Regions from separate parts of the Exiguobacterium sp. s125 genome, predicted to be linked through region 1. Evidence: riboswitches for the same ligand, from Rfam matches in the RefSeq annotation. Region 1 holds a riboswitch; the other holds the start of a gene.
The links. A riboswitch is a leader RNA that binds a small molecule or an ion and turns the genes downstream of it on or off. The one in region 1 is predicted to bind thiamine pyrophosphate.
Positions count from the first base shown of each region.

Region 2: linked by a shared signal. The riboswitch ahead of KNQ05_RS06775 (3-oxoacyl-ACP reductase) and the one ahead of KNQ05_RS05140 (ECF transporter S component) in region 1 are both predicted to bind thiamine pyrophosphate.

Region 1 is NZ_JACSMI010000001.1:1,048,988-1,060,000, forward strand. It holds gene KNQ05_RS05130 (DEAD/DEAH box helicase) at 1-901, shown strand, start outside; gene KNQ05_RS05135 (50S ribosomal protein L25/general stress protein Ctc) at 1,241-1,879, shown strand; TPP riboswitch at 1,969-2,067, shown strand; gene KNQ05_RS05140 (ECF transporter S component) at 2,167-2,745, shown strand; gene KNQ05_RS05145 (ABC transporter ATP-binding protein) at 2,742-4,307, shown strand; gene KNQ05_RS05150 (energy-coupling factor transporter transmembrane component T family protein) at 4,273-4,998, shown strand; gene KNQ05_RS05155 (NAD(P)/FAD-dependent oxidoreductase) at 5,076-6,119, shown strand; gene KNQ05_RS05160 (alpha/beta fold hydrolase) at 6,625-7,455, opposite strand; gene KNQ05_RS05165 (hypothetical protein) at 7,657-8,877, shown strand; gene KNQ05_RS05170 (hypothetical protein) at 8,881-10,104, shown strand; gene KNQ05_RS05175 (hypothetical protein) at 10,105-10,335, opposite strand; partial or broken gene KNQ05_RS05180 (IS1182 family transposase) at 10,332-11,013, opposite strand, start outside.
Region 2 is NZ_JACSMI010000001.1:1,320,623-1,331,635, reverse strand. It holds gene KNQ05_RS06790 (Na+/H+ antiporter family protein) at 1-1,123, opposite strand, end outside; gene KNQ05_RS06785 (beta-class carbonic anhydrase) at 1,266-1,817, opposite strand; gene adhE (bifunctional acetaldehyde-CoA/alcohol dehydrogenase) at 2,150-4,744, shown strand; TPP riboswitch at 4,894-4,994, shown strand; gene KNQ05_RS06775 (3-oxoacyl-ACP reductase) at 5,132-5,884, shown strand; gene KNQ05_RS06770 (LLM class flavin-dependent oxidoreductase) at 5,922-7,259, shown strand; gene KNQ05_RS06765 (hypothetical protein) at 7,409-8,797, shown strand; gene KNQ05_RS06760 (bifunctional 2',3'-cyclic-nucleotide 2'-phosphodiesterase/3'-nucleotidase) at 9,009-11,013, shown strand, end outside.

The DNA.
Region 1 (11,013 bases):
GCGGTTTGCCTTGACGGGGACGCCGCTCGAAAACAAGACGCTTGATCTCTGGTCAATCTTTGACGTCGTCTTCCCGGCACTCTTGCCGGACCGGCAACGGTTTCTCGACTGGTCAGCACGGGACGTCCAACAATTCGTCGAACCGTTTTTGCTGCGCCGGACGAAAAAAGATGTTTTGCAACAGTTGCCGGCGAAACAAGTCGTCCATCAGTACACGGAACTGACGGCGGGTCAGAAAAAACTCTATGCCGCCCACTTGGCAAAGTTACAGCTCGAGACGTTACAGCATCTTGATCAGTCAAAACCGGAAGAACGGATGAAGTTACTCGCCGGATTGACCCGGCTCCGGCAAATCTGTTGCGATCCCCGTCTGTTCGTCGAAAACTACCGCGGCCGGTCGGCGAAACGGGACCGGTTGCTCGCCTTGATTCAAGAAAAACGGGCAGCAGGCAAACGGATCTTAATTTTTTCACAGTTTACAAAAATGCTCGATTTGATTCGGGACGACCTGCATGAGTTGCACCTCCCTCATTTCGAACTGCGCGGGGATACACCGATTGCGGAGCGTCTCGAACGCTGCGACCGTTTTAATGCAGGCGAAGTCGATCTGTTTTTGATTTCACTGAAGGCGGGCGGCACCGGACTGAACCTGGCGACGGCGGATACTGTCATCTTATATGACAGTTGGTGGAATCCGGCTGTCGAACAGCAAGCGGCTGACCGGGCACACCGGATGGGACAAACACAGACGGTCGAAGTCATTAAATTAATCACGAAAGGCACGATCGAAGAAAAAATCATCGAGCTGCAGGAACGGAAAGCGACACTCGTGACGGACATACTTGAACAACCGGCGTCACTTGCGTTATCGGTCGATGAGATGGTTCAATTGCTTGAATAAGAGGAAAGGCACCGATTTCTTTACATGATGTAAACCGTTGCTGCTCTAGGGAGAACAGGTTTCTGGCTATCGTTTTTTCGCCGGTTGATGTTTAGCTTTTAATGTTACAGGGGTATAACTATCATAGCACCGCATCAGCGAGTTGCTTTTACAACCACATGTTTCTCAATATCAGCGTAATGACCTGGGAGAGAAATGCTAACCACTCACTTCGATCTTCATTTTTATGAAATCAATTTGAAATAGCATTCGATGCACTGTCTTGATCCGGAACGATTCGTTCCACTCCTTTCTTCATTACCTTTTGAGGGCTATACCAAATTCAAGGGGGAAATGAACATGTCAGTAACATTAAAAGTAGAAGAACGCGAAGTACGCCCACGCTCACTTAGAAAGCAATTACGTCATGAAGGAAAAGCTCTTGGTGTCGTGTATGGTTACAAAGTGGAAAGTACACCGATTGCCTTTGACGAAAAAGCATTGATCAAAGTCGTTCGCGAACATGGTGAGAATGCACTTGTTGCACTTCAAATCGGTGGTAAAAAAGTCAACACACTGATCAACAAACTCGATATGGATATCTTCACACCAACAATCAAGCACGTTGAATTCATCGCTGTTAAAATGGATGAAGAAACAGAAGTCGAAACAGATATCGTCCTCGTCGGCGAAGCGGCTGGTGCAAAACTTGGTGGATATCTTTCACAAACACTCTTTAAAGTAACAGTTGCAGCTACACCAGATAAATTACCGGAACGCGTCGAAGTCGATGTGACAAATCTTAACCTCGGTGATTCTCTATCGGTTTCGGATTTGCCGGAAGAAAAAGAATACCGTATCGTTACGGAAGGTGACATTCAAGTCGTTGCCGTCGTCGAATCGACACTTGAAGCGGATCTCGAAGAAGCAGATGCTGAAGAACCAGCTGAAGCGACAGAAGAAGTTTCTACTGAAGAACAAACGAAAGAAAAAGAATAATTTTTCTTACCCTCCCCTCGCGGAGGGTTTTTATCTGTATTGACAACTGTCGGTAGAGTCGGTACAGTAAATAGCGTACACACTATATGCACATCCACTAGGGGAGCCCATTGGCTGAGACGATTCACTTCGGACCCTTTGAACCTGATCTAGTTCATACTAGCGTAGGAAAGTGGAGCGGTAATTCGTTCAATTTTTCTGCATGTTTGCAGATTCAGTGACCGCTCTCTTTCATAGAGGGCGGTCTTTTTGTTTGTCTGGTGGTTGTGCCAAAGGGAGATAGGAACATGAACAGTTGGAAAATGAAAGAAATCATCGTCATGATGATGTTGTCGGTTGCTTGCGGGGTACTCTACTTAGGGTGGTCGACATTGTGGTTACCGATTTCCGCGATCTTCGGACCGGTCGGATCGAACTGGATGTTCGGGATTTGGGTCATCGCGAGTCCGCTTGTCGCCTACATCATTCAAAAGCCCGGGGCAGCACTGATTGCAGAAGTCGTCGCCGCGGCTGTCGAATTATTCACGGGGAGTCACTTCGGATTATCGGCCTTATTGATTGGTTTCGCTCAAGGAATCGGTGCCGAAATCGCTTTTGCCCTCTTCGGATACCGGAAGTTCAACACAATGACGTTAGTTCTATCCGGAATGTTCGCCGCAATCGGTAGTATGGTCTATAGTCTTGTCGTCAATGGTTTCGCCTACTATACGACGACGACACTTCTGTTGACGTTTTCCCTTCAACTCGTCAGCGGTGCATTGCTCGGTGGATTACTTGCGAAAGTCATCGTCGATGCGCTCGTCAAGACAGGGACGTTGAACGGTTATGCGATCGGGCGTAAGCGGCGGAAGCCGGATGCAGCATGATTCATTGTAACGACTTGTCTGTCCGCTATCCGGGGCAACATGACAACGTCCTGCACAAGGTGACGGTGACGCTACACGAAGGGGAAACGACGTTGCTCGTCGGACCGAGCGGCAGTGGGAAAACGACGTTTTTACATGTTCTCGCCGGTTTATTACCTGACGCGATCGAAGCCGATGTCAGCGGCCACTGCAAAACGAATGGGACGGTCGGAATCCTTTTTCAAAATCCGGACGACCAGTTCTGCATGCAGACCGTCGGAGCGGAAGTTGCCTTTAGTCTTGAAAATCGCTCAGTCGACCGCAGTCAGATGGATGACCGGGTTGACGCCGTACTGGCACGTGTCGGCCTTGATGTGCCGCTGACGACACCGATTATGCAACTGTCAGGAGGGATGAAACAACGACTCGCCCTCGCCTGCGTCCTAGCCCTTGAGCCGGATATTCTATTGCTTGACGAACCGACGGCGCAACTCGATCCGGCAGGACATCGGGTTTTGATGCAGCTGATTGAGGAACTCCATCACGACCGGACGTTGACGCTCGTTCTGATTGAACATCAGCTTGACCGCTGTGTGACGTTCAGTGACCGGGTGCTCGTCTTCGATCACGGCGGAACGATTTTACGCGATGGTCCGCCGCTTGATGTCTTCGGTCAGTATCGCGATGAACTTGAACGACGCGGCATTGCGACGCCGCTCCTCTACCCGTATGAACTGGAAACCGTGCCCCCCGCTTCTTCCCAGGCGGGGCGGTTACGAAAAGTGACTAACAACCGTCCTCCGGTTCGGCACGACACGACGTTCGCGCTGACGCGCACCGCGTTAGGACGCCGTAAGCAAGTGATTGTCGATAACCTGTCGCTTGCAACACACGCCGGAGAATGGATCATGGTCGTCGGATCGAACGGTGCCGGGAAAAGCACGTTGCTCGAAACACTGGCGAAATTGATTCCGGCGCAAGGCGGTACGGTCCGCTTGTTCGAAAAAGAACTGCGGACATGGAAAAGTCGGAGCTATTACCGACACGTCGGATTCGTCTTTCAACAGCCAGAGCTCCAATTTCTCAAGCAGACGGTCGAAGACGAGCTCGTAATCAGCATGGATGCACCGACGCCGGAGCGGATTGAAACGGCGTTGCAATCCTACCGGTTAACCCATGTCGCCCGTCAGTCGCCCCTCGCCCTGAGCATGGGTCAAAAGCGACGGCTCAGCGTCGCAACGATGTTGTTAGAACCAAAAGACGTCCTGTTACTCGATGAACCGACGTTCGGTCAAGATGCCGAGACGACAAGTCAACTCATCGAGATGTTCGAGCAGGCGCGATTAAACGGGACGACGCTGATCATGGTGACGCATGACATGGAGCTGGTCCACCAGTATGCCGACCGGGTCCTCGTCCTTGGTGACGGGCGACTTCAGTTCGACGGCACACCGGACACTTTGTTTAAAGACGAGACGTTACTCGAGCATAACCAACTCTCTCGTCCGTTATCGTATTTGTATCAGCAACTCGAGGAGGTGAAACGTCGTGCAGGAAAACGACTCCCCGCTCGCACGTATTAATCCGGCACTCAAGCTCGGTGCCCTCCTGTACGTGATGGTGCTCTTGATTGCGGCACCGACGTTACGCGAAACGATAGCCTTACTTTTACTCGCTGCGGTCGGATTGGGCTGCTCCGGTTGGTCACTGTTGACGCTCGCCAAACGGGTCTCCCCCTACCTCGTCTTGTTCTTGCTGACATTTTGGATGATGGCAGCCTTCGGAAAAGGCAGTACGGAAGTTTGGTCATTCGGTTGGTTTCGCGTCACGGAAGAAAGTATCGGTCATGCCTGGTTGATTGCACTGCGGATGCTCGCCTTCGTCTTCCTCAGTTTGACGTTCATCGCGACGACCGACCAAACCCGGTTCGTCATGAGCCTGATTCATCAGTGCCGCCTTCCGGACCGTCTCGCATACGGCTTTTTAGCAGGGATTCGTTTTATTCCGATCTTTCAGCAGGAAATAAGAACAATCCGTCAAGCACGGCGTGTCCGGCAACAGCACTCGATTTGGCCATGGCAGACGTTTTTCGCCATCAGTTTACCGCTTTTTACGAACAGTATCATCCGTTCGGAACAAATCGCGATTGCGATGGAAGCGCGTCGGTTTCAGGCCGAGCGGACGTATTATGTCCGTCCTGTCGTGACGCGTCACGATCAAGTGTTTTTTTGTCTCGTTTGTCTCGTGGCGAGCTTGCTTCGGATTGTCCTATGACATTCATTAGATTAACGCAGACGGATTCAGGGAATCATAGTTTCGGAAGCAGTTAATTTAAAGAAGTAGGTGAAGGTTTGAAACGAATCGTATTAGTCGGGGCAGGTCATGCCCATTTAGAATGTATCAAGGAAGGAACGCATCCGGATGTTGAATGGATCGTCATCAACCCGTCCCGTTATCAGTATTATTCAGGAATGTTCTCCGGTCTTGCGGACGGCACGTATCGACTCGAGGAGACCCGGGTCGATGTCAAAGCACTCTGTGCGCGTCACGGAAAGACATTGATGGAGGACCGTGTCACGCGAATCGATCCGCAAACGAAACAAGTTTTCTGTCAATCGGGTCAAATCATTCCCTATGATGTTGTATCGTGTAACATCGGTTCGAATGACTGGAATGTCTCAGATGCGACGTCACGCGTCACGATCAAGCCGAATTATCAAATCGATCAGGCGCTCCGTCAGTTTAAAGAGGCATCGTCGCCCGTCATCGTCGGGAGCGGTGCTGCTGCAATCGAGATGGCCGCCTCATTCCAATCGGACGGTTGTCCGGTCACGCTCGTCCATGATGAACCGCTCCTCGCAGGACACCCGGCAGAAGCGAGCATCCTTGACCGGTTGGATACGCTGGGCGTGACACGCATCGTCGACCGGTTCGTCTCTCTTGATGAGCAAACCGTCCGGCTCCAGTCGGGCCAATCATTTAAAGCAGATGCCGTCCTGTTTTTAGGTGGCGCGTCAGCGCTGGATTTGTTTAAGGCATCCGGCCTCTATTGTGACGACCGCGGGTTTTTACTCGTCCACGAGACGTTCCAGTCGCTAGAGGACCCTTCTCTGTTTGCCGTCGGCGACTGTGCGACGCTCGCCGCATATCCGAACACACCGAAGAACGGTGTAACCGCCGTCCGGCAAGCACCGGTCTTGCTTGAGAATCTCCTTCGTTTCGTCAATCAGGAACGTTTGCGGACGTTCCGGCCGCAAACGCGTTACTTGACGATTCTTTCGATGGGACATCAGCAAGGGACCTTGCTTTACGGACGACACTATCAGACGAATCATTTGAGCTGGCGTTTGAAACAATGGATCGATCGCCGGTTCATCAAAAGTTATACGACATAAGAACTCGAATTTCGAATGAACTGGGTGTTCGGTTCAAGGCGGAACGTGCACTAAGGTGTCTGCATGTGGAACCTCCTAAAACAGAGAGGTATTCATTCCTCAATCTAGACACAAAAACAGCCATCACATACTTGCGATGGCTGTTTCAGACTGTAGACAACGTGCTATCAGGAAATCAAGCGTCTTTTTTCGTTGCTTTCCTCGGGCGAGGCGCAAGCCGTTGCTCCTTGATCCTAACGGACAACGAGCAGGGTCTTGCCTGCCTCTGAAAGTGCGTTAAAAACGCACTTTTTCCCGTAGGAGTCAACGAAACGTGACGCTTTTTAGGGAATACCGTGAGATAAATCCAAATATGCAGACGGTTTAGAGCGTAATCTGTCTTGAATCGCTTAGAACCGCGAACGATTGCCGCTTTGAATACGAGGTGAGACAGGGAAGCGCATCTCGATATAGAATTTTCAGGCTTCATAACCGTTTGTCTACAGCTTTAACAGCCATCGCATACTTACGATGGCTGTTTTTCGTGTCTTTGATTATTTAAGAAAGCAAGTAATGTATCGTTGAATTTTTCGCGTTCATCGAGTACTGTCCCGTGCCCGCTCTCTTCAAATGGTTCGATCCGTGAGTTCGGGATTCCTTTTTGCATCTCTTCCGCAAATTCAAACGGACAGACTTTATCTTTTTTGCCATGAATGATTAACGTCTCGACGTCAATCTGCTGCAATTCATCCCGTAAGTCTTCGTCGCGCAAGGCGATTGCCGATAAAATCGTGCCGTGAGAAGAGGCTGCGACACTTAAGTTGTGGAACCATTGTGTCAGCGGTTCTGAATGGTCTTGTTCAAAGAAGATTTTTCCGAATCCTTCAAGCATCGCCGGACGGTCTTTTCTCGTATCGGCAATCAAGTCATCGACTTCGTCTTTTGTCATCCCGTACGGGTACCCTTCCCGTTGCGTGAAGACCGGAGCTGCAGCACCCGCAAGAATCAATTTCGAGATTTTGCTCGATCCGTGGTTAAGGAGATAGCGTAACGCAATCCCGCCCCCCATTGAAAAGCCGAGTAACGCTGCGTCTTTCAGTTCGAGCTGCGTGATGACTTGATCGATGTCAGATGCCATCGTTGCATAATCATATCCGCTGGCTGGAGCATCCGATTTGCCGTAGCCGCGGTAATCAACTCCGATGTAACGGTAGCCGGCGTCGAGCAAGGCATTCTTTTGATATTCGAACATGTTGTTATTCGCTGGCCATCCGTGTAACATGACGACCGGTTGTCCTGAACCGACATCTTCGACATAAATTTTAGTTCCGTCAACTGCTTGAATGAATGTACCCATTTGAATAACCCCCGTGTAGTAGTGAAATTCGTGATGATTGAGTATTACCCGTTCTGATAGATTATTAACATCTTAAGGTTAAAGTGAAATGAAAAATAGATAAAATATGGAAAAATATATGGTAAAATAAGTAGAAAACGACGGGGAGGGATTGTCATTAAATCATGGTCACTGGCATTAGGACTGGCCTGCAGTCTCGTCTTGACCGGGTGCGGTCAAGAACGTTTATTGAAGCTTGAGTCCGTACCGGCGTACTGGTCAGTCGAACGTTTTACCGATCATCAATTCGTAGACGATGTATCGACGAAAGAGAAAAAACAATTGTTAAAAACGTGCAAGAATAAAAAGACGACGGCACTGCCCTCATCCTACCGGATCCTTAATACATATGAGATGTACTTTTCCTTAAAAACGCTTGAAATGTATGGAGCTCAAACCGAGGTCTTTTATCTCGCTGAAAAAGAAAACCTGTACCTCGCCTGCCGGTCGCGGGATACGCATCAATTAAAAATTCATCCGGTCGAAGCAAAAGACCATCCGTGGGTGAAGGTAGACCAAGGAACGGACAAAACGCCCTTGCAGACGCCGACATTTTTCCCGGTGACGGAAAAACAACGGACACGCCATGCGGATCAAAATCGTGAAGCGAAAACAGAGGGTGATTTCAGCCGTCGTCTCGCACCCTTCCATAACTTACATATGCCGATTGCAGGACAAATACTCGTCATCCTGACAGAGAACAACAAAGAGCACGTGCTCGTCGATGTCCCGACTTCGTTCATCAACCAGACGACAGACTTTTATTTGACGACGCGTCCGAGCGGGAACGGAGCAAATGCGATATATCATTCGATTACTTTCGAAAGTCCCGGTTGGTACCTGCAGGACCGGATCGTAATGACGACATATGATCAGGAAAAAGTCGACATGACGTACCATCCCTTACCGGAGACACTTACGGCGAATCAAACGATTCCGTATGTGACGTTACGCGCAAAAAATGAGCTGGGCGATGTAGAAGAAAAAACCTTGTCCTTACGCTATCAACCGGTCTATCAGAAGGTGAAGTTATTCGAAATGGACGATGAAGAACGCAATGACGGAATCGAAGGTTTCCTCCATCCGACGATCGAGTCCCTGCAAGAAGGCAATATCCGCAAAATTGGTATCATGCCGGATGAATTATCACTTGCCCTCGCGAACGAACTGAAACAGGTCACCCTCGAGCAACCGCAAGGAAATAAACCGTCGCTTCAGTATTTAACACTCGTCGACAAGGGGAAAACACAAACGTTCACCGTGTATTTAAAAAAGCGTGCCCAGAAAACAGATGTCTACCTGCAAGACACAACCTCGAAAAAAGGTACAAAATTGTCAGGTGAGCTGGCTGCACAGCTCGCGGAACAGATTGAGGGGGAATGAGATATGCGCATACGGTTCGTGTTGGCCCTCTGCCTCGTATTCTTAAGTGGCTGTGCTGAAGATCCGGAACCGGTTCAGTTCAGCTATGTACCGGACCTTTACGATACGTTAAACGTCAGCGACTTTAAAAGTGCCGATCCGAAACTGGGGAGCCTGATTCAAGAAGTCTGTCATCAAAAAAAGGTCAAGCCACCAAAACAGTATACCGTGGGTGACCATTATTACGTCTCGCTCGTCAACATCGGACTGTTCATCGAAGGGACGCGGGCGACGTATATCGAGGCGGACGGTCAACCATACCTTTATTGTGAAGATATGCGGCATCTGCCGACGTTCCATTCGTTAACGAAAAAACAAAAATCGTTTTCAACTTCAGCCTTGAAGAAACCGGTGAAAAAGATCGAAATCAAGAACATTGATCCGAAAAATCGTCAACTGTACAGCCATCTGGTCGATCATGTTCGCAAGTCGCAAATGCAGTTGACACTGCCGACGACGGGATACCTCGTCATCCGGGCGACGAATGATCAGACGAAAGAAACAACCGTCACGAATGTGATGGAATTGACGCCGTTTGCTCACGGGATACCGCACTTCGTATTTATTGATAAGACGTACATGGACGACCGACATCAGATTCGTCCGCACCTGCTGACGGATGGGATCAATCTTCTTTTTGAAGCGCCGATTATCGAGGCGGAAAAACCAGTCAAGGTACGCTTTACACCGGCAGAACCGAACAGTCGGGGTGAGTATGGATTGCTACAGGTAACAACGACATCAGGAGAACGGTCGCGCTATACGTTGACCGTCAGACAGGAGTCCGAGCTACCGCCAGGCATCAAGCTGCTACCAGATGACGACGACAGTTCGGAGTCCCCCCGCCATGCCGTTTTTCATGACCGTCCGTTTCCAAAGGTCGACTACACACAAAAAACGCCATATGACGAATTGAGCGAGCAGGAATTCCTGATGACATCCGTCGAGGAAATGAAGACGTTGACAGGATTGATCAAGCAAAGTCAGGTCGCGGAGAAAAAGGGAAAACTCGCAGAGCGGTCCTATTTGACGCTCTTCAACGGAGATCAAGCACAACAGTATCGGATTTATCTCGATCGACGTGTCAAAAAGACGGATATCTACCTTGAAGACCGGACGCGGAAAATCAGCTTTAAATTGACGCCGGAAGCACGGGACTTACTGCTCGATTCCTATCAGATCAACTGATTAGAATAAAAAATGCTGGGTGACATAAATGAGACAACATACGAGGATGAAGACAATGCCTTCTTGCAACCATTCTGCACGGGACAGCGGTTCCCGCAAAAACGAGGCACAACCGATCAGGATGGCAAAGAAATAAAGATAGACGAATCCACCTGACAGTAAAAAACCGAGAATCAATACCATGCCGAATACTACGGTCATACCGGATACAATCAGTTTCCGTCGCGTCATGCTGTCTCACCTCTGTTGTCCGTTTTAACTCTTTTACCCATTTCTGCGAAAGAACATGTAAAATGCCTGACATCCGAAGAACGGGTGTCAGGCATTTCAGACTGTAGACAAATCCTCATATCCACTTGGAAATGAGGGTTTGTCTTATGTATGCGTAAAAAATATGACACTCCATTAGGATTCCGACTGGAATCCCATGACCAATTGGCCAATTTTTTGAGGTTCAGGGCAGCAAAAGTGAGCATGGTCTGCATCGTTACTTTTTTTAACCCGCGGTAGCGAGTCCAACGCATGCCATGCTTTTCTTTCGCGTCGGCAAAGACACGTTCGATTGTCTCTTTTCGTCGGGCATACAGCTGCCTATTAACCGGTGTGTGGCGAAGGTGCTCGACTTCGTCGATTGCATCTTGCCAGAGATGCCGATGAATCACTTTCTGCATCGTCTGACTTTTCGTACACCGTTCTAGAAATGGACAAGTTTCACAGATTTTTGGATCTGATACGTACTCCCGTCTCCCTTCCCGTGTAGTTGTTCGATAGACAAGCTGCTGATTATTTTCACAGAGATAGCAGTCGTAATACGCATCATTATAAAAGGCATTCGTTTTGAACATACCTTTCACCCCTTTGGGGCGAGTGTAGGGGAAGACTGGCAAAATACACTGTCTGAGAAGTAAA
Region 2 (11,013 bases), 270 kb from region 1:
CGAGACTGAATCCGTACTGGATGCAAAGCGGCACGAAGATGGCGGCGATGACCGGAATCGTCGAGAAACTTGAACCGATTCCGACCGTGACGAGAAGTCCGATCGATAACATGACGAAGGCAGCGACGAGCTGCGAATCGCCCATTAACGATTTTGAGTTTTCAACGAGTGGTTCGATATCACCTGTCTCACGTAAAACGTTTGAGAAGCCATTCGCTGAAATCATGACGAATCCGATGAACGACATCATCCGCATACCGCGTGTGATGACATCGTCTGCTTCGCTGAAGCGGACGAGTCGTAACACGAGGAAGAGCAGGAGGCCGGTCGTCGCGGCGATGATCATCGATTCCGTCGTCAATTGGACGACGAGCGTCGCGATGACGACAATTGAACTCAGTAATAATTTGGATTTCGTGACGACAGGAATCTCGTAATCGTCCGGTGCGATGTTCCGCATCTCATATTCACGCGGTTTCCGGTAATTGTATAAACCGAGTAACAATCCGAACAACATCCCGAGCGCCGGAATCGCCATCGCTTTGATGACTGATGCGCCAGCGGTGTCCATCCCGTTTTCTTGTAAGTTCGGTAACAGAATCTGATTGAGATAGATATCACCGAAACCGATTGGTAAAAACATATACGGTGTGACGAGACCAAACGTCATGATGATGGCCATCCGGCGCCGGTCAATTTTCAAATCATTAAACAGACCGAGTAATGGCGGGATGATGATCGGAATGAAGGCGATGTGAATCGGCAAGACGTTTTGTGAACTGATTGCGAGTAATAAAATCGCGAACATGATGAACCCTTTTAACTTCTTGACCGACGTCGCATCGGCACTTCCTTTTGAGCGAGCAATCAAGCTATGTGCGAGGGCGTCCGGCAAACCTGTTTTCGACAGGGCGACGGCGAACGCACCAAGCAAGGCATAACTGAGGGCAATTTCTGCGCCGGCTCCAAGACCGCCTGAGAAACTTTCGATCGTTTTCGTTAAACCAAGACCGCCGAGTAAACCACCGGCGAGAGCGCTGATGACCATCGCGAGGACGATGTGGACACGGAAGATGGCTAAGACAAATAAAAGGATAACGGCTAAAACAACAGCATTGAACATAACTATAAAACCACGCTTTCTTTTGGTATCACTGTACTATACTAAAGTATCATACAGACCGTTCTTTTTGCTGTCAAGAAAAAAACATAAAAAGGCACGACCGGTGTCGGTCGTACCTTCTTTCTACTATATAAGGACAAGTTTAGCAATCGACGCGGTCGAGTTTCCCTGTTCCCGGGTCGATGACGAGCCCGTGGACGTTCGTGCCCGGTGGTAATAATGGATGGTTTTTAATCAGACCGACGGAATGACTGACGTTTTCTTCGACTGACGTGAACCCGCGTAACCATTGCTTCAAGTCGACGCCGGATGCTTCGAGTGTCTTTAGGACTTGTTGATTGATGCCGCGTCCTTCCATCTCGGCAATCATGTTTGCCGGATCGATCGTACTCATGCCGCAGTCGTGGTGACCGATGACGATGACTTCTTCCGCCCCGAGTGCGTACAAGGCGACGAGGATCGAGCGCATGACGGAACCGAATGGGTGTGACAGAACGGCCCCTGCATTTTTAATGATCTTCGCATCGCCGTTTTTTAGACCGAGCGCGTGCGGGAGGAGTTCCGTCAAGCGGGCATCCATACACGTTAAGATCACGACCTTTTTATCAGGGAATTTATCCGAGATGAATTGTTCGTATTGTTTTTCTTCGACGAATTGTTCGTTGAACGCAAGCATTTGATTGACGATTGTCATGAAACTTCCTCCTTCAAAACAAATAAATATGTATCTTTTAATAGATTACACGATGTTTTGTCCGTCAGACAAGCAAAGAAAATAGGTGCTGTGAGAAAAGTCACAGGCAAGGGATTCAAAAAGGATGCCTTGTCCGACAACACCTTTTGAGAATGAGAACGTTTTCAATGATGTGAAATAGTTCACAGGATGGTCATGCACAAATCATCAAAAAGGCGGTATGATTGATTTGTGAAGGAAAGCACAAACTATTGAATATCAGCTTGGCATTCCTAACATTTAGTAGGGAAATGCAGACTCAGATTCGTTCCAAAATAGGGAGGAAACCTAACATGGCTGTCAAAGAAAAAATCAAACAAGACGTATCACCTGTCGAACAAACGATCAATAAAATCGTTGCAAAAGGTCAAACCGCATTACAGGAATTATTAACATTTGATCAAGAGAAAATCGATACGATTGTCCGTGACATGGCGCTTGCCGGTCTCGAACGTCACGTTGAACTGGCACGACTCGCCGTTGAAGAAACAGGACGTGGTGTCTTTGAAGATAAAATGATTAAAAATATGTTTGCGACGGAATATATCTATAACAGTCTCCGTGATGAAAAAACGGTCGGCGTCTTAGAAGAAGATGTTCAAAACGGCATCACCTATATCGCAGAACCGGTCGGTGTCGTCTGTGGCGTCACACCTGTGACGAATCCGACATCAACGACGATGTTCAAAGCGTTGATCGCGATTAAAACACGAAACCCGATTGTGTTCGCCTTCCACCCGTCAGCGCAAAACTGCTCACTCGAAGCAGCGAAAACGTTACGTGACGCGGCTGTCAAAGCCGGCGCACCGCGTGACTGTATCCAGTGGGTCGAACAACCGTCACTCGAAGCAACAAAAGTCTTGATGAACCACACGGATATCGCGATGGTCCTTGCGACCGGCGGAGCCGGCATGGTCAAATCAGCCTATTCAACAGGAAAACCGGCACTCGGTGTCGGACCGGGGAACGTCCCGTGCTACATCGAAAAAACAGCAAAAATCAAACGTGCCGTCAGTGACCTTGTCCTCTCCAAAACGTTTGATAACGGCATGATTTGTGCATCGGAGCAAGCGGTCATCATCGATCAGGAAATCTACGCGGAAGTCCGGGCGGAGATGGAAGCACTCGGTTGCTACTTCTGTACAGCAGATGAGAAAAAACGTCTCGAAGCGCTCGTCATCAAAACCGATACATGTGCCGTCAATGCCGACATCGTCGGGAAACCGGCAACCTGGATCGCAGCAAAAGCCGGCATCGACGTTCCGAGCAACACCGTCATGCTCGTCGCAGAACTTGAAAAAGTCGGCTCAGAAGAACCACTCTCACACGAAAAACTAAGCCCTGTCCTTGGTGCGTATAGCGTCCAGTCAACGGAAGATGCGTTCCATGTCGCCGAACGGATGCTTGAAATCGGTGGCCTCGGTCATACGGCAGTCATCCACACGACGAATGACGACTTGATGACGGCATTCGGAATGCGGATGAAAGCCTGCCGGATTCTCGTCAACAGCCCGTCAGCACACGGTGGGATTGGTGATCTGTATAACGAATTGACACCATCACTGACACTCGGTTGCGGCTCTTACGGGAAAAACTCCGTCTCTGAAAACGTAACGGCGAAACATCTACTCAATGTCAAGAAGGTGGCGAGACGACGCGTGAACATGCAGTGGTTCAAAGTACCGGAAAAGATTTTCTTTGAAAAAAATTCAGTCCAATACTTGAAATCGATTCAAGATGTCTCACGTGCGTTGATCGTCACCGATCAAGCGATGGTCGAGTTCGGCTACGCGGATAAAGTCATCCGCAACTTACCGGCAGGCGTCAGCTACCGGATCTTCGACCAAGTCGAACCGGATCCATCGGTTGCAACGGTTCAGACAGGAGCGCAAGCGATGCGCGACTTCAAACCGGACTTGATCATCGCCCTCGGTGGCGGATCAGCGATGGATGCAGCGAAAGGCATGTGGCTCTTCTACGAGCAACCGAACGAAACGTTCTCGAACTTACGTCAAAAGTTCCTCGATATCCGGAAACGGGCCTATAAATTCCCGGCGCTCGGTAACAAAGCGAAGTTCGTCGCGATTCCGACGACGTCCGGAACAGGATCTGAAGTCACACCGTTTACCGTCATCACGGACAAAGAGAAAAACGTCAAGTATCCGATTGCTGACTATGCATTAACACCAGACGTCGCAATCATCGATCCGGAATTCGTCATGACGGTCCCGGCATCAATCACGGCAGACACCGGAATGGACGTCTTGACACATGCGACAGAGGCCTTCGTCTCCGTCCTCGCGAACGACTATACGGATGGACTGGCGCTAAAAGCGATCAAGATGATCTTCGACTACTTGCCACGCGCTTATGCGAATGGTGACGATGCCGAAGCACGCGAAAAAGTTCACAATGCGTCAACGATGGCCGGAATGGCGTTTGCCAATGCCTTCCTCGGGATTAACCACTCGATCGCGCACAAAATCGGTGGGGAGTTCCACACGCCACACGGTCGGACGAATGCGATTCTGATGCCACACGTCATCCGCTACAATGCAGCGAAACCGACGAAACTCGCTTCGTTCCCGAAATATGAATCATTTATCGCTGATGAACGGTACGCAGAAATCGCGCGTTATCTCGGACTACCGGCAGCGACAACGGAACAAGGTGTCGAATCACTAATCCAAGCGATCACAGAACTCGGACAACAGTTGAACATCAAAATGTCATTCAAAGCCCAAGGCATCAAAAAAGCCGACTTTGAAGCAAAACTCGACAAGATGGCCGTCGATGCATTCGAAGATCAATGTACGACAGCGAATCCAAAAATGCCGCTCGTGACGGAACTTCGGAACATCATGGAGCTTGCGTACGAAGGCGTATAACAGAGAAAAAAATCATGGCAATTCAAAAGAGCCTTGCTTCCGGTCGACGGAGGCAAGGCTTTCGTTCGTAATCAGAAGAGACACCGATAAAACTGTCTTGTCATTATTGACAGATATTTCTAAGACCGCTAAAGTGAAGGTAACTTGAATAGAATCACTAGGGGTGTTGCTAAACTGAGATGAGTAGATACTCAAACCCTTTGAACCTGAACTAGTTCGTACTAGCGTAGGGAAGTGTAGACTCTAATAAACCAGCGAAGACCAGTCTGTCGGTTTTTTGCTATGTGATTATTTAGACGTGCGCAACTTTCCTTTTGGAGAGTTGCGCTTTTTTTGTTTACGACTTCGCTATTTAAGTTGCAAAAGACGATGAAGGAGTGGAAGACAGTGAACAGAACGGTAGTAGTGACGGGAAGCAGTCGGGGACTTGGCGCGACGATTGCAAGAGTATTGGTGAACAATGGGTTTAAAGTTGTGATTAATTATTATAAGAGCAAGGATGCGGCAGAGGAACTCGTAAATGAGCTCGGTGCAGAACATGCCATTGCCCTGTATGCGGATGTCACGAAGCGAGAAGACGTCGAGACATTGATGCAGTCAGCGACAGCTCATTACGGACAAATCGATGTCGTAATCAATAATGCCTTAGTCGATTTTAAGTTCGATCCGCGCGCTCAAAAATCATTCATCGATTTGGAATGGGAAGATTATCAAAAACAGTTGGATGGCACGTTGAAAGCAGCGTTCCACGTCGTGCAAAGTGTTCTGCCGCAATTCATTGAACGAAATAACGGCACCATCATCAGCATCGGCACGAATCTGTATCAAAACCCGGTAGTTCCCTATCACGAATATACGACGGCAAAAGCAGGGTTGATCGGCTTTACGCGTAATCTTGCATCAGAGCTAGGACAGTACGGCATAAACGTGAATGTCGTCTCCGGCGGCTTGTTAAAAGTGACGGATGCCAGTGCTGTGACGACCGCTGAAGTATTCGAATTGATTGCCCAATCAACTCCGTTAAAAAGAGTGACGACGCCGGAAGAGGTTGCGCAATTGGTCGCCTTTTTAGCGTCAGAAGCAGCCTCTGGCATTACCGGTCAAAATCTAACCGTAGATGGCGGATTGACGATGAACTGATGTCAGCGCTCAGGAGAAAGGAGTCAGGGACCTAAAGATGACGAAAACGAAGCAGTTAAACATCGGTGTTTTATTGTACGGCTGTGGCCATCATCAAGCGGCATGGTTAATGCCGGATTCTGCGATTGAAGAAATCGGGGAGAGCGGTTATTATCAGCGATTGGCTCAACTAGCGGAAGCGGGCTGCCTGGATGCTGTATTTTTTGCTGACAATCAATCTTTTCCTGCTGCAAACGCAACTGAACTACCGGCCTTTTGGCTCGATCCTGTAATCAATTTAACCGCTATTTCTCAAGTAACCCGCCATATCGGGTTAGTTTCAACGATATCGAGTACGTTTTCAAATCCGTATACAGCGGCGAGACAACTGTTAAGCCTTGATCACGTGACGAACGGGCGTGTCGGCTGGAACCTGGTGACGTCGATGACGGACTGGGAAGCGTTAAACCATAGTATGGATGCGCTCCCTGCAAGGGACGAACGGTATCAAAAGGCGGATGAATTTGCATCTGTAATGGAAAAATTATTTTTATCCTGGGATCGAGCTGATTTCCTTTCGAGCCGGACGGACAACCGGTTAATTGATCCTGAAAAGATTCAACCGATCCATCATAGCGGGACCTACTTCAACGTAAAAGGTCCTTCGTCTACACCGCGTAGTCCTCAAGGGAAGCCGGTGGCGATGCAGGCGGGTGCATCTGCCCAAGGGATTGCACTTGCATCAAAGCACGCGGATGCCGTCTATTCGGTGTCGTGGAATGTAAAGCAAGCGAAAGCATTCCGGGAAAGTCTACAGACACAAATCAAAGAAAGTGAGTCACCGGAGCGGCAGATTAAAATCTTTCCAGGATTGGTTACATACGTCGGTCGAACCCGGGAAGAGGCGCTGGCGAAGAAAGCCGAACTGGATGAGAAATTACCGGTCGCGAATGCCTTGAAGCAACTGAGTTTCTTTTTGCAACAGGACTGTTCTGATTGGGATCTTGACAAAGCGGTGCCGTCCTTACCGCCTGTCGATGCGTTTTCAGGACCGGTCGGACGCTATAAAACGATTCTTGAAATCATCGATGATACAAAGCCTACACTAAGAGAACTGTTAGGTTATCTGGCAGCTGGTGGGGGACACCTGACACTGATAGGTACACCGGAAGAAATCGTCGATCAGATGGAGCTGTGGTTTGAAATGGGTATCGCAGACGGATTTAATCTGATGCCGCCGTCACTCCCGTCAAGCTTAGAGGATTTTGTAGACCTGATCGTTCCTGAACTGCAAAAAAGAGGGTTGTTTAGAGAAGCCTATCAAGGGACTACGCTTCGGGAACATTTTGGTTTAGCTCAGGTGGGGCAGTCGGACGTGAAAAAAATCGTAAAGTAAGCGTTCCTGCCAATCGGAGTTCGGCGTCTGGGAAGTAGCCCGTTCGTCATGAACGGGCTACTTTTTGTATTTACTGCAGAAGATTCGTTTTCAAATCACCTGGAACAGGAATAACTATACAAACAATCTAGTCAAGGGGAGGCGCTTTTATGGAGCGGAGGCAACAGCGAAAGGAACGCTCGCATATGTTACGCAATATCTTGTTTGGTATAGGACTCGCTTGTATTGGTTTTCTCGTCCTGTTCGGTGTCATGACCGTTCTCGTCCAACAAATCGAGAAGTCTGCCGATTATCAGGCGTTCGTCGAACTGATGCAGGACACGGACGTCTCGTGGACGACATTGGAATTGACCCTCGTGTTCCTCCTGTTTTTCATCAGCGGAATGGCTGTCACGTTGCCGGAAGCCGTCAAAGAGGGATTGACGAATCAACTGATTGGCGCAAATGATACGTGGAACATCTTGTCGGTTTTCGGAATCGATCTCAATCAAGTCTTGGAACCGCTATCCTTCCGCGCCGAATATGGCAGTCCATTCTTATCGATTTTCGGAATCGGTCTATTCCTAATCTTATTCTTAGTTTTACGGATCGGCGCAACGCGTGTGACCTGGACGATTCGAACAATCAGCTTTTTAGCGGCGAGTTTCGTCTTGTTTGCATTTACGTTCAACACAGCACTCGGGATTGATGTGCTGACAATTGATCAAGCGACCGTCTGGAACGGAATCTTCATTTTACTCTTTTTGACAGGTCTGTTTTATCTCGCGTTTTATCCACGACAACTGTCCGGTATGTCAGCCGCCTCCCGTGCTGCGATCATTATCCTGATGGTCGCAAGTAGTGCACAACTGTTCTTTACGGTGACGGATGAAGCGAAATATGAGGGGGACGCCTCGACCCGGACGTGGTTGACTGTTTCGAGTTTAAACGCAGGCAGTGACGGCTGGTATGATTTGATGCACGGCAGTCAAGTGACCTACAAGGCAAATGTCCTTGGTGCAAGATTAAATGTCCCGGTGACGTTTTTGAACGGGGAAACCGACGTGACGCGGTTGAAACGATCGATGGAGGACGTCGTCAACCGAATCGACGCCGAGCGCGTCACGAATCAACTGTTGACTGTCATCGGGGGAGAACGTCCCGATTTATCGAATACGCGTTTGACGCTTGACGCAGTCGATTACGGAACGGCACGAAATGTCGTCCTTGCGGCGGCCGCTGATCAAGTCGAACAGGATAAGCCGTTCCCGTTTTGGCTGTTTCTGATTGTCCCGTTCGTCGTCTATCTCCTTGTCAGCATCCGGGCCTTTAAGAAAATATACGATCCCGTCGTTTTCGCTGTTGCGACCGGTTTGATTAGCTGGTTCATCTGTTCGCTGACGGGGACATCGTTTGCACTCTTATGGCAGGACGAGGCTCTCGTCCGGTTCAGTCAAGAGACGGTGACGGTGACGACGATTCTCTATGCGACGGTACTGGCACTGATTGCCGGTTTCATCGGTTACGCAATCAAACGACAGCATCATGGTGATAGATGAAGGGTGAAAACCGTTTCCCGTAAGTTCGGGGAGCGGTTTTCTTTTTTACAAGTAAATTTGTAAAGGTTCAAGGTTAATGTAAAGCCAATTTGTGGAATTAGTTAAGAAGGTTAAATAAGACGGATGTCCGACCTATTCAAAGAGGCTATAAGCTACAATCAAAGCGTGTTAAATTAATTGAGCAGTCATTTATATCTTAGGGGGAAACCAGATGAAACAGGCTACAAAAATTATTATCGCTACCACGTTGATCGCACCGATGTTAGCACCCGTCATCCAAGTCAAAACACTCGCAGCAGATGACAGTGTCGTCAAACTACGTTTTCTAGAAACAACAGATTTACATACAAACTCGATGAATTATGATTACTTCAAAGACGCGCAAGATGAGTCGATCGGTCTCGTCAAAGCAGCGACAGTCATCAAACAGCAACAAAACGTCGTCGGCGAAACGAACAGCTTCCTGTTCGATAACGGGGACACACTCCAAGGCACGCCGTTCGGGGATTATGTCAAAAATCAGTACGATCAAGGCAACAAAGGCAAACACCCGATGTATGAATTAATGGAATACCTCGGTTACGACGCCGTCACGCTCGGTAACCATGAGTTCAACTTCGGACTCGACTTCCTGAAGTCAGCGATGAGTGCTTCAAGCGGTTCAATCAAGTTCGTCAACTCGAACGTCCTCGACGCCGTGACGAAACAACCAATCGTCGCGGAATACAATGAAGACGGAAAAGACTATCAAATCATTGAACGGCAAGTGATGGATCAAAACAATCAACCGAAAACAATCAAAGTCGGCGTCTTCGGTGTCGTCACACCACAAATCATGGCGTGGGACGCGGGGAACTTGACCGGTAAAGTGACGGCGGAAGCCATCATCCCGGTCGCTAAAGCGACGGCGAAAAAACTAAAAGACGCTGGTGCGGACGTCGTCGTTGCGCTGGCCCACTCCGGAATCGGGGATACGATCGACCAAAAAGACGGCGATGAGAACGTCGGGTATGCCTTATCGAAACTGGCCGACATCGATGTCTTGATGACCGGTCACCAGCACGGAAAGTTCCCGGCAGCTGACTCGGCATTCAATAAGTTACCGAACGTCGATGCCGAAAAAGGGCTGATTAACGGAAAACCGGTCGTCATGGCGAACACACAAGGGAAAAATGTCGGTGTCATCGATCTGCAATTAAAACAAGTCGACGGCAAGTGGACAGTCGATACGTCATCTGCGAAACTCGCTGACGTCACGAAAGAGACGGTCGCTGATGCCGGTGCTGTCAAGCTGATCGAGAAGTCGCATCAAGGAACACTCGACTATATCCGTCAGGAAGTCGGAACGATCAACGACGATATCCAAAGTTTCTTTGCACTCGTCCAGGATGATGATTCCGTCCAGTTCGTCACGAACGCTCAAAAATGGTACGTCGAAAAACAGTTAAAAGACAATGCGGAACTCGCGAAATATAAAGATTTGCCACTCTTATCTGCCGGTGCACCATTCAAAACGGGCGGACGCAATCAAGTCAACGCGGCAGACTACACGTTGATTAAAAAAGGCCCGATTGCACTGAAGAACGTCGCCGATCTATATGTCTATCCGAACACGCTTGAAGTCGTCAAGGTGACGGGCAAAGACGTCAAGAACTGGCTCGAGATGTCGGCCGGGCAATTTAATGAAGTATCAGGCGAACAAACCGATTTATTGAACAAGGATTTCCGCAGCTACAACTTCGATATCCTCGACGGATTGACGTATGAAATCGACATTACGAAACCGGCGAAGTATGACTACAACGGCGTCGTCGTCAACGCGGATGCGAGTCGTGTCCAAGACATCAAGTACGAAGGCAAGGAAATCACGGGTGAGCAGGAATTCCTCGTCGCGACAAACAACTACCGTGCAGGCAGTGCGTCGTTCCCGGGTCTTGGTGGCGGAAAAAACATCGTCTACAAGTCAGCGTACGAAACACGGAACGTCATCTCAGACTTCATCCAAGCCAAGCAGCCGGTCGACTATAAGGCCGATGCGAACTGGTCGCTTGTTGCCAGTAAACCGATGACGGTCAACTTCGATTCAGCGGAAGCGGCAGCAGCATATACGAAACGTTACGAAGGAATCACGAATACAGGCGTGACACGTGCCGGTGAAACGGGAACGTTCCTGAAGTTCGAAATGAACGTGCCGATGAAAAACTTCAATGTTAACG